Phenylobacterium zucineum HLK1: one gene and its partner. The protein of the gene in region 1 interacts with the protein of each later gene in a pairwise test. Links are inferred from orthologs where the notes say so. Each region holds a gene or a part of one and is shown in the gene's direction. Other genes may lie near its edges.

Region 1 (4,401 bases):
GGCGCCAAGACGCTCTACCGCTGCGCCAGCGTCGAGCAGGCCCAGCAGGTGGCCACCAGCTACGAGCTGGACCTCGCCATCGTCGACGGCATGGCGCCGTCGGGGGCCGGCTACGACTTCGTGCGCTGGATGCGGACCGAAGCCAAGGAGCCCAACTGCTACACGCCGGTGCTGATCACCACCGCCCACACGCCGGCCAGCGACGTGGCCCGGGCCCGCGACTGCGGCGGGCACATCATCATCAAGAAGCCGATCGCGCCCAAGGTCATGCTGGAGCGGATCCTGTGGGTGGCCAAGGAGGGGCGGCCCTTCCTGTTCTCGGGCAGCTACGTCGGGCCCGACCGGCGCTTCCGCAACGACGGACCGCCCGACGGGATCGGCCGCCGGCGCGAGGATCACATGGTCGACGCCGGCGAGGCGCCGGCCGACGAGGAGGCCGCGTCCGACGCGCGGGCCGCGTCGTGAGCACCGTCCGCTTCGTCTTCCCGAAGGTCCGGCTGACCGAGATCCTGAAGACCCCCGGCGGGCTCACCGTCGCCGAGGCGCTGGAGCGGGCGCAGACGAACCTCGAGGAGATCCGCCCCACCTGCATCGCCGACCTCACGGCCCTGCTGGAGTACGCCGAGGCGGGCCTCGAGCAGCTGCCAGAGCCGGCGGACGATGCGGGTCTGGCCGACCTCTACGCCATCGCCGTGCGCGGCATCGGCGCGGGGGCCGTCTGCGGGGTCCCGGCCGTGGACGAGGCGCTGACCAGCCTGTGCGACCTCATCGACCATCTCCGCACGCGCGGCCGGTTCGACCGCGAGGCGGTGGCCGTGCATGTCCGCGCCTGGCGCCTGCTCATGAACCCCGACCTGCCCGACGGCGGGGCCGAGCCGGTTCTGGACGGCCTGCGCAAGGTGACGAGCCGTTACGCTGGGCCTGAGCCTGCCTGATCCGGTCCTAGTCCTGCACGGTCATCTGGGTCTGGATGACCAGCGCCAGCAGCCGGCCGTCGGGGCCGGTGATGCGGGTCTGCCAGACGCTGGACCGGCGTCCGATGTGCAGTGGCGTCGCCTCGCCATCGACCACCGTCCCGACCTTGGCCGAGCCCAGGAAGTTGGTCTTGCTCTCCAGCGTCGTGGTCCGGGCGCCGGCCGGCAGGTTGAGGAAGCCGCCGATGGCGCCCAGCGCGTCGGCGAAGGCCATGAAGGCGCCGCCGTGCAGGATGCCGCCGGCCGTGCACAGGTCCTCGCGGACGGTCAGCCGCCCCCGCACGCGATCCTTCTCGCGCTCGACGATCTCCACGCCCATGAGATTGGCGAACGGCATGCCGGTGTCGGCCATCGGTGATCCTCCCGTTGTCCCGGCCCGCATAGGGCCCCCGCAGGCGCGCCGTCCATGACCTTCGGCGTCATGCCGGGACCGCCTCTCGCCGGCGCGCCTTCCGCTGGCGCCGGGAGAGCCTATCTGAAGGGGCGTTGAGGATCGCTCGCCTTGCGCTGGCGGGGCGCAGGGCGTACGGGGACGCTCCCCAGTCTTAGGAGGACACCGATGGGTTACCGGGTCGCCGTGGTCGGCGCCACGGGCAACGTGGGCCGTGAAATGCTGAACATCCTCGAGGAAGTGAAATTCCCCGTGGAGAAGATTCACGCGATCGCGTCCCGCAAATCCATCGGTCAGCTCGTCTCCTTCGGCGACCAGAACATCGCCTGCGAGGACGTCGAGCAGTTCGACTTCTCGAAGGTCGACGTCGTGCTGATGAGCGTCTCGGGCTCGTTCTCCAAGGAGTGGTCGCCGAAGATCGGCGCCGCGGGCCCGATCGTCATCGACAACTCGTCGGCCTGGCGCATGGACCCCGACGTCCCGCTGATCGTCCCCGAGGTGAACCCGGACGACGTGGAGTGGGCGAACCGCAAGAACATCATCGCCAACCCGAACTGCTCGACCGCCCAGCTGGTGGTGGCGCTGAAGCCGCTGCACGACCGGGCTAAGATCAAGCGGGTGGTGGTGGCCACCTACCAGTCGGTCTCGGGCGCCGGCAAGGAAGGCATGGACGAGCTCTGGGACCAGACCAAGGGCGTGTTCGTCCTGGGCGCCCCCGAACCGAAGAAGTTCCCCAAGCAGATCGCCTTCAACGTCATCCCGTTCATCGGCGCGTTCCGCGACGACGGCTACACCGACGAGGAAGCCAAGATGTGGGACGAGACGCACAAGATGATCGACCCGGCCATCAAGCTGACGGTCACCTGCGTGCGCGTGCCGGTGATGGTCGGCCACTCCGAGGCGGTGAACATCGAGTTCGAGAGCCCGCTCGACGAGGACGAGGCCCGCGAGATCCTGCGCGAGGCCCCGGGCCTGATCGTCATCGATAAGCGCGAGCCCACCGGCTACATCACGCCCAAGGAAGCCCAGGGCGAGTTCCCGGTGTTCGTCAGCCGCATCCGCAACGACCCGACCGTCGAGAACGGGCTGTCGATGTGGGTGGTCGCCGACAACCTGCGCAAGGGCGCGGCCCTGAACGCGGTGCAGATCGCCGAGCTGCTCCACCAGCGCGGCCTGATCCGCCAGAAGGCGATCGCTTAAGACCCATGGCTCCGTCCGCGTCCGACGGTGAAGGCCGTCTGGCGCTGACGGCGGGAATCGTCTGCTACCTGATCTGGGGGTTCGTCCCGCTGGCCTTCCAGGCCATCGGGGCCCTCGGCGTGGGATCGTGGGAGATGCTCTCCCACCGGATCCTCTGGAGCGCGCCCGCCGCGGCGCTCTTCGTGCTGCTCGCCCGCCAGGCGGCCGAGGCGCGGGCCGTGCTGCGCCAGCCCCGCGTGCTGGGCTGGCTGGCGGTCTCGTCCGTGCTGATCGCCACGAACTGGGTGGTGTTCATCTGGGCGGTGAACTCGGGCCGCCTGCTGGAGACCTCGCTCGGCTACTACATCAACCCTCTGGTCAACATGGCCGCCGGGGCGCTGATCTTCCGCGAGCGCATCGACCGCATCGGTCAGGCGGCGATCGCCCTGGCCCTCGTCGGCGTGCTCGTCCAGACGGCGGCGCTGGGCCATCTGCCCTGGGTGTCGCTGGTGCTGGCCTTCAGCTTCGGCGGCTACGGGATCGTGCGCAAGCGCGTCTCGGCCTCCGCCCAGACGGGGCTCCTGTGGGAGTGCCTGATCCTGGGCCTGCCCAGTCTGGCGCTGATCCTCTGGCTGCAGGCGCGCGGCGAGGGCCACTTCACGGCCGGGCCGGTCGAGGCCGCCTGGCTGATCGCCTCGGGCCCGATCACCGCCGCGCCGCTGGCGCTGTTCGCCTGGGCCGCCCGCCGGCTCCCGCTGTCGGCCATGGGGTTCCTGCAGTTCCTGGCGCCCACCATCAGCTTCTGCATCGGCCTCCTTCAGGGCGAGGCGTTCACGCCGCTGCGGGCGATCTCCTTCGCCTTCATATGGGCGGGGGCCGCCGTCTTCCTCTACGGCGCATGGCGGCGCTCGCGCGCGGTGCGGGTCGCGATCGCCACGACGGCGGCCGCGCGGAAGTAGCGAGGGCGCTAGCTCAGCGCCTTCTCCATCACCGAGAGCGCGAGCGGCGGGTCGAGGGCCACCGGGAACGGCCGGCTCTCGCCCGTCCGCCGGTAGCCCCGGCGTTCGTAGTAGGCGATCAGCTCGGCGCGGACCGAGACCACCGTCAGCTCCATGCGCGAGGCGCCGAACCGCTCGCGGGCTAAGCGCTCGGCCGCCGCGACGATCCGGCGGCCGAGCCCGCCGGCCTGCCGGCGCGGATCGACCGTCAGCATGCCGAAGTAGGACGTCTCGCCGGACACGCGGCTCACCTGCACGCAGCCGGCCAGCCGGTCGCCGTCGAACGCCAGCAGCAGAACCTGGGCCGGATCGTCGACGATCGCCTGCAGGGCCTCGGCGCTCGTGCGGGGCCCCTCGATCAGGTCGGCCTCGTGGGTCCAGCCGGCGCGGGCGCTGTCGCCGCGATAGGCGCTCTCCACCAGCCGGTGGACAGCGGGAAGGTCCGTAGGTCCCGCGGCGCGGAAATCCAGCTTGATGTCCGACATGGCGCTCAGAGCGCCCCGTAGGCGGCCTCGATCAGCCGCCGGGGCCGGGCGTCGCCCATCAGGGCGGTCCCCTGCTTGTTCATCACATAGGCGCCGCCCAGTCGACGGTCCGGATCGGCGAAGGCGCAGCTCCCGCCCCAGCCCGAGTGGCCGAAGGTCCGCTCGCCCGGGCCCCAGGGATTGTTCGGCGGATTGCGCATGAAGCCCGCGCCCCAGCTCATCTCGAACGGCAGCACCAGGTCCTGGCCGTGGATGCGCTCGCGGCTCGCCTCGGCGATCAGGGCGGGCGACAGGATCTGCCCGCCCTCGAGCCAGCCGTTGTCGGCCAGCGCGCCCATCAGCCGCGCGAGGGCGAGCGCCGTGGCGTAGCCGTT
Region 2 (3,755 bases), 290 kb from region 1 along the record:
CGGCGCGGCGCGCGGCGCTGGCCCTGCTGAAGCGGCGCGACCAGCTCCTGGCGCCGCTGTCCGACGCCCTGGCCGAGGCGGCGGCGCGGGTGAAGACCTGTTCGACGTGCGGCAGCCTCGACACCCAGGACCCCTGCGCGATCTGTTCCGACGGGACGCGGGACGCCAGCCTGATCTGCGTGGTCGAGGAGGTCGGCGCGCTGTGGGCCATGGAGCGGGCGGGCGCGTTCCGCGGCCGCTACCACGTGCTGGGCGGGCTGCTGTCGGCGCTGGACGGCGTGGGGCCGGACGCCCTGCGGGTCGGGCCCCTGGTGGCGCGGGCCAGCGAGCCCGGCGTGCGCGAGGTGATCCTGGCCCTGCCGGCGACCGTCGATGGCCAGACGACGGCGCACTACCTGGCCGAGCGGCTGGCCGGCGCGGAGGTGACGGTCAGCATGCTGGCCCGCGGCGTGCCGGTGGGCGGCGAGCTGGACTGGCTGGACGACGGCACCATCGCCCAGGCCATGCGGGCGCGCCGGCCGGCATAGACATCCGACGTCATCCCTCTGATCGCTGCGCGACCGTGGGATGACGGGGATGGGGGACTCGCGCTAAGAACGCAGCATGAACGCCATGCTGATCCTCGCCATCGTCGCCGTGATCGTGGCCGCGGGCGCGATCGCCTTCGCCCTGCGCGAGCGGGTGCGGGCCGCCACCGCCGAGGCGCGAATGAAGCTGCTGGAGGAGCAGGGCGACCTGCTGCGGGCCCAGCTCACCCAGTCGGCGACCCAGGTCGCCGAGGAGATCCTGCGGAAGAACGAGGAGCAGGCGCGCGGCCGCGAGCAGCTGGTCCAGGCGCGGCTGGAGGCCCAGCTGAAGCCCGTGGCCGAGACCCTGCAGAAGTTTCAGGAGCAGGTCGCCCAGGTGGAGAAGCAGCGCGCGGAGGAGAACGGCGGGCTGAAGCAGCAGATCCAGCAGCTGCTGCAGGCCTCCACCGCCACCCAGGAGGAGGCGCGCAAGCTGTCGGCGGCGCTGCGCCGCGGCGCCGGCGTGCAGGGCCGCTGGGGCGAGCAGACCCTGCGCAACGTGCTGGAGGCCGCGGGGCTCTCGCACCGCTACGACTTCGAGGAGCAGTCCTCGACCGACACCGAGGAAGGTCGGCGCCGGCCCGACGTGACCGTGCGCCTGCCGGGCGGCGGGGTGTTCGTGATCGACGCCAAGTGCTCGCTGAACGCCTTCCTGGAGCTGCAGGAGGCGCTGGACGAGGCGGCCCGTGACTCGGCCGGCCTGCGGCACGTGCAGAGCGTGAAGGGGCACATCCAGGGGCTCTCGGCCAAGGCCTACTGGGACCAGTTCGAGGCCTCGCCCGACTTCGTGGCCATGTTCGTGCCGCTGGACTCGGCCCTGGCCGCGGCGCTGGACCGCGCGCCCGACCTGATGACCGAGGCGATGGACCGCCGTGTCGTGATCGTGACGCCGACGACCCTGTTCGCGCTGTGCAAGGCGGTGGCCTACGGCTGGCGGGTCGAGGAGCAGGCGGCCAACGCCCAGAAGATCGCCGACCTCGGCAAGGAGCTCTACAAGCGCATCGCGGTGATGGGCGAGCACGCCGGCTCGGTGGGCAAGGCGCTGTCGGCCGCCGTCGAGCGCTACAACCGCTTCGTCGGCTCGCTGGAGACCCAGGTGCTGACCCAGGCCAAGCGCTTCGAGGAGCTGAAGGTCGACCACCAGGGCAAGGAGATCGCCGAGCTGCCGGCGATCGAGCTGGGCGTGCGCCCGCTGGCCAAGCTGACCGACGAGCCTCAGCCCAGCGTGCGGCTCGCCGCCGCCGGCAAGCCCGACTGAGGCCTTCTCCCACCTTGACGCTCAGGCATTCCGAACCTACCTCGCGCCCATGGCCATCCGAGAGATCCTCGTCGTCCCGCACCCTGCCCTGAAGCAGGTCTCCCAGCCCGTCGAAAAGGTCGACGACGAGCTGCGCGCGCTGATGGACGACATGCTGGAGACCATGTACGCGGCCCCGGGCATCGGCCTGGCCGCCATCCAGATCGGCGTGCCCAAGCGCGTGATCGTCATGGACCTGGCCCGGGAGGGCGAGGAGAAGCAGCCCCGCTACTTCGTGAACCCCGAGATCCTGTGGGCCTCCGACGATACCGCGCCGTACGAGGAGGGCTGCCTGTCGGTTCCCGAGTACTACGACGAGGTCGAGCGGCCGGCGCGCGTGAAGCTGCGCTACCTGAACTACCAGGGCGAACAGGTCGAGGAGGACGCCGAGGGCCTCTTCGCGGTCTGTATCCAGCACGAGATGGACCACCTGGAAGGCGTCCTGTTCATCGACCACCTGTCGCGCCTGAAGCGCGAGCAGGCGATCAAGAAGGTGAAGAAGCACGCCAAAGCGGCCTAAAAGCCGCTTCGTGGCCAAGCATCCGCTCATCCGTTTCGTCCGCCGGGGCCTCGAGGTCACCGGCCTGATCGCGCCCATCTACCGGGCGAAGGAACGCAAGCTCGTCGAACAGCCCGAGGAGGCGGTGGACGACGGCCGTCCGATGCCGCCGGCCGAGCTGCGCGTCGCCGTGGCGGGGACCGCGGGCCAGCGCTGGTTCTCCGAGCGCGGCCAGGCCGACGCCGCCGACGTCCTGCGGCTCGCCGCGAAGCACGGCCTTCCGGCCCCGGCGCTGCGGATGCTGGACCTGGGCTGCGGCTGCGGCCGGATCGCCCGCTGGCTGGCGCCGCAGATCGAGGCGGCCGGGGGGGAGTTCCACGGCAGCGACCTCAACCCGAAGCTCGTGGCGTGGTGCCGCGCGAACCTGCCCGGCCGCTATGGGACCAACGGCCTGAAGCCGCCCCTGCCGCACGCCGACGGGGCGCTGGACCTCGTCTACGCCTATTCCGTGCTGACCCACCTGCGCGAGCCGGTCGCCGAGGCCTGGCTGGCCGAGGCCGCGCGCGTGCTGCGCCCCGGCGGCCTGGCCCTGCTCACCTTCCACGACGAGGACTACGCCGCGGTCTGGGGCCCCGAGGCGGTGAAGGCGCGCGGGCCCCGCGACGACTGGTTCGTGCTGAACGACGCCATGCAGGGCTCGAACTACATGTCGAGCTGGACCAGCCGGGCGCACGTCTCGCGCATGGCCGGGCCCTGGTTCGAGGTCGCCGAGATCATCCCGGGCGGCCGGGAGACGCCCGTCCAGGCGATGGCGGTGCTGCGGCGGCGCTGATCAGGACCCCGGCGTCGGGGCCGTCGGGGTCTGCACGGGACGGACCGGCCTTGGCGGCAGGAACAGCTTGCGGAAGCTGATGCTCACCGTGCGGCCGACGGGGTCGATCAGGTCCGGCTGGTAGCTGAGCGGGGTGAGGCCCGCCTCGTCGCGGACGGCGATCCGCTCGTCGAACAGGTTCTTCACCTCCAGGCTGACGCGGGCGCCGCGCATCCAGGTGTGCTCGCGGGCCATGGGCTGCAGGCCGAGGTCGGCGAACAGCCGCAGGTCCACGGTGGTGAGGTCCGAGAAGCGCAGGCTCTCGCCCGAGGGGCCGCCGTCGACCCGCGAGCCCTCGCGCCAGCGGGCGTTCAGCCGCGCGCCGAGGCCGTTCTTCGAGACCCCCGCCTGGACGTCCACCTGATGGCGCGAGGCGCCGCCGCTCTGGCTGAGCGCCGCGCCGTCCAGCAGGTCGAGCACCGGCACGCCGGGTCGGATCAGCACCTCGTCCTCGATGCGCCAGGTGTGGAACACGGCGAAGGTCATGTTCCCGCCCGAAAAGCGGCCGCGGCCGCCGCGGAA

What was found.
Region 2: the proteins of PHZ_RS00535 (region 1) and PHZ_RS02040 interact in binary tests that used the Escherichia coli proteins (3 or more experiments, as listed by UniProt). The link is inferred for Phenylobacterium zucineum HLK1 from one-to-one orthologs.

Annotation. Positions count from the first base shown.
Region 1 is NC_011144.1:90,281-94,681, reverse strand. What follows is about bases 577-3,549. They hold PHZ_RS00535 (aspartate-semialdehyde dehydrogenase), read left to right. Parts: upstream 577-1,533; coding sequence 1,534-2,565; downstream 2,566-3,549. Other genes in these bases: PHZ_RS00525 (GNAT family N-acetyltransferase), read right to left, coding at 3,512-3,549; rarD (EamA family transporter RarD), read left to right, coding at 2,571-3,503; PHZ_RS00540 (PaaI family thioesterase), read right to left, coding at 943-1,326; PHZ_RS21370 (hypothetical protein), read left to right, coding at 577-935. In the rest of the region: PHZ_RS00550 (response regulator), read left to right, coding at 1-465; more of PHZ_RS21370, read left to right, coding at 462-576; more of PHZ_RS00525, read right to left, coding at 3,550-4,027; PHZ_RS00520 (serine hydrolase domain-containing protein), read right to left, coding at 4,033-4,401.
Region 2 is NC_011144.1:375,539-379,293, forward strand. What follows is about bases 847-3,628. They hold PHZ_RS02040 (peptide deformylase), read left to right. Parts: upstream 847-1,873; coding sequence 1,874-2,383; downstream 2,384-3,628. Other genes in these bases: PHZ_RS02035 (DNA recombination protein RmuC), read left to right, coding at 847-1,824; PHZ_RS21425 (class I SAM-dependent methyltransferase), read left to right, coding at 2,394-3,194; PHZ_RS21430 (TonB-dependent receptor), read right to left, coding at 3,195-3,628. Also shown: recombination mediator RecR, read left to right, coding at 1-527; more of PHZ_RS02035, read left to right, coding at 604-846; more of PHZ_RS21430, read right to left, coding at 3,629-3,719; PHZ_RS02050 (TonB-dependent receptor), read right to left, coding at 3,716-3,755. UniProt on the Escherichia coli protein: Removes the formyl group from the N-terminal Met of newly synthesized proteins. Requires at least a dipeptide for an efficient rate of reaction. N-terminal L-methionine is a prerequisite for activity but the enzyme has broad specificity at other positions.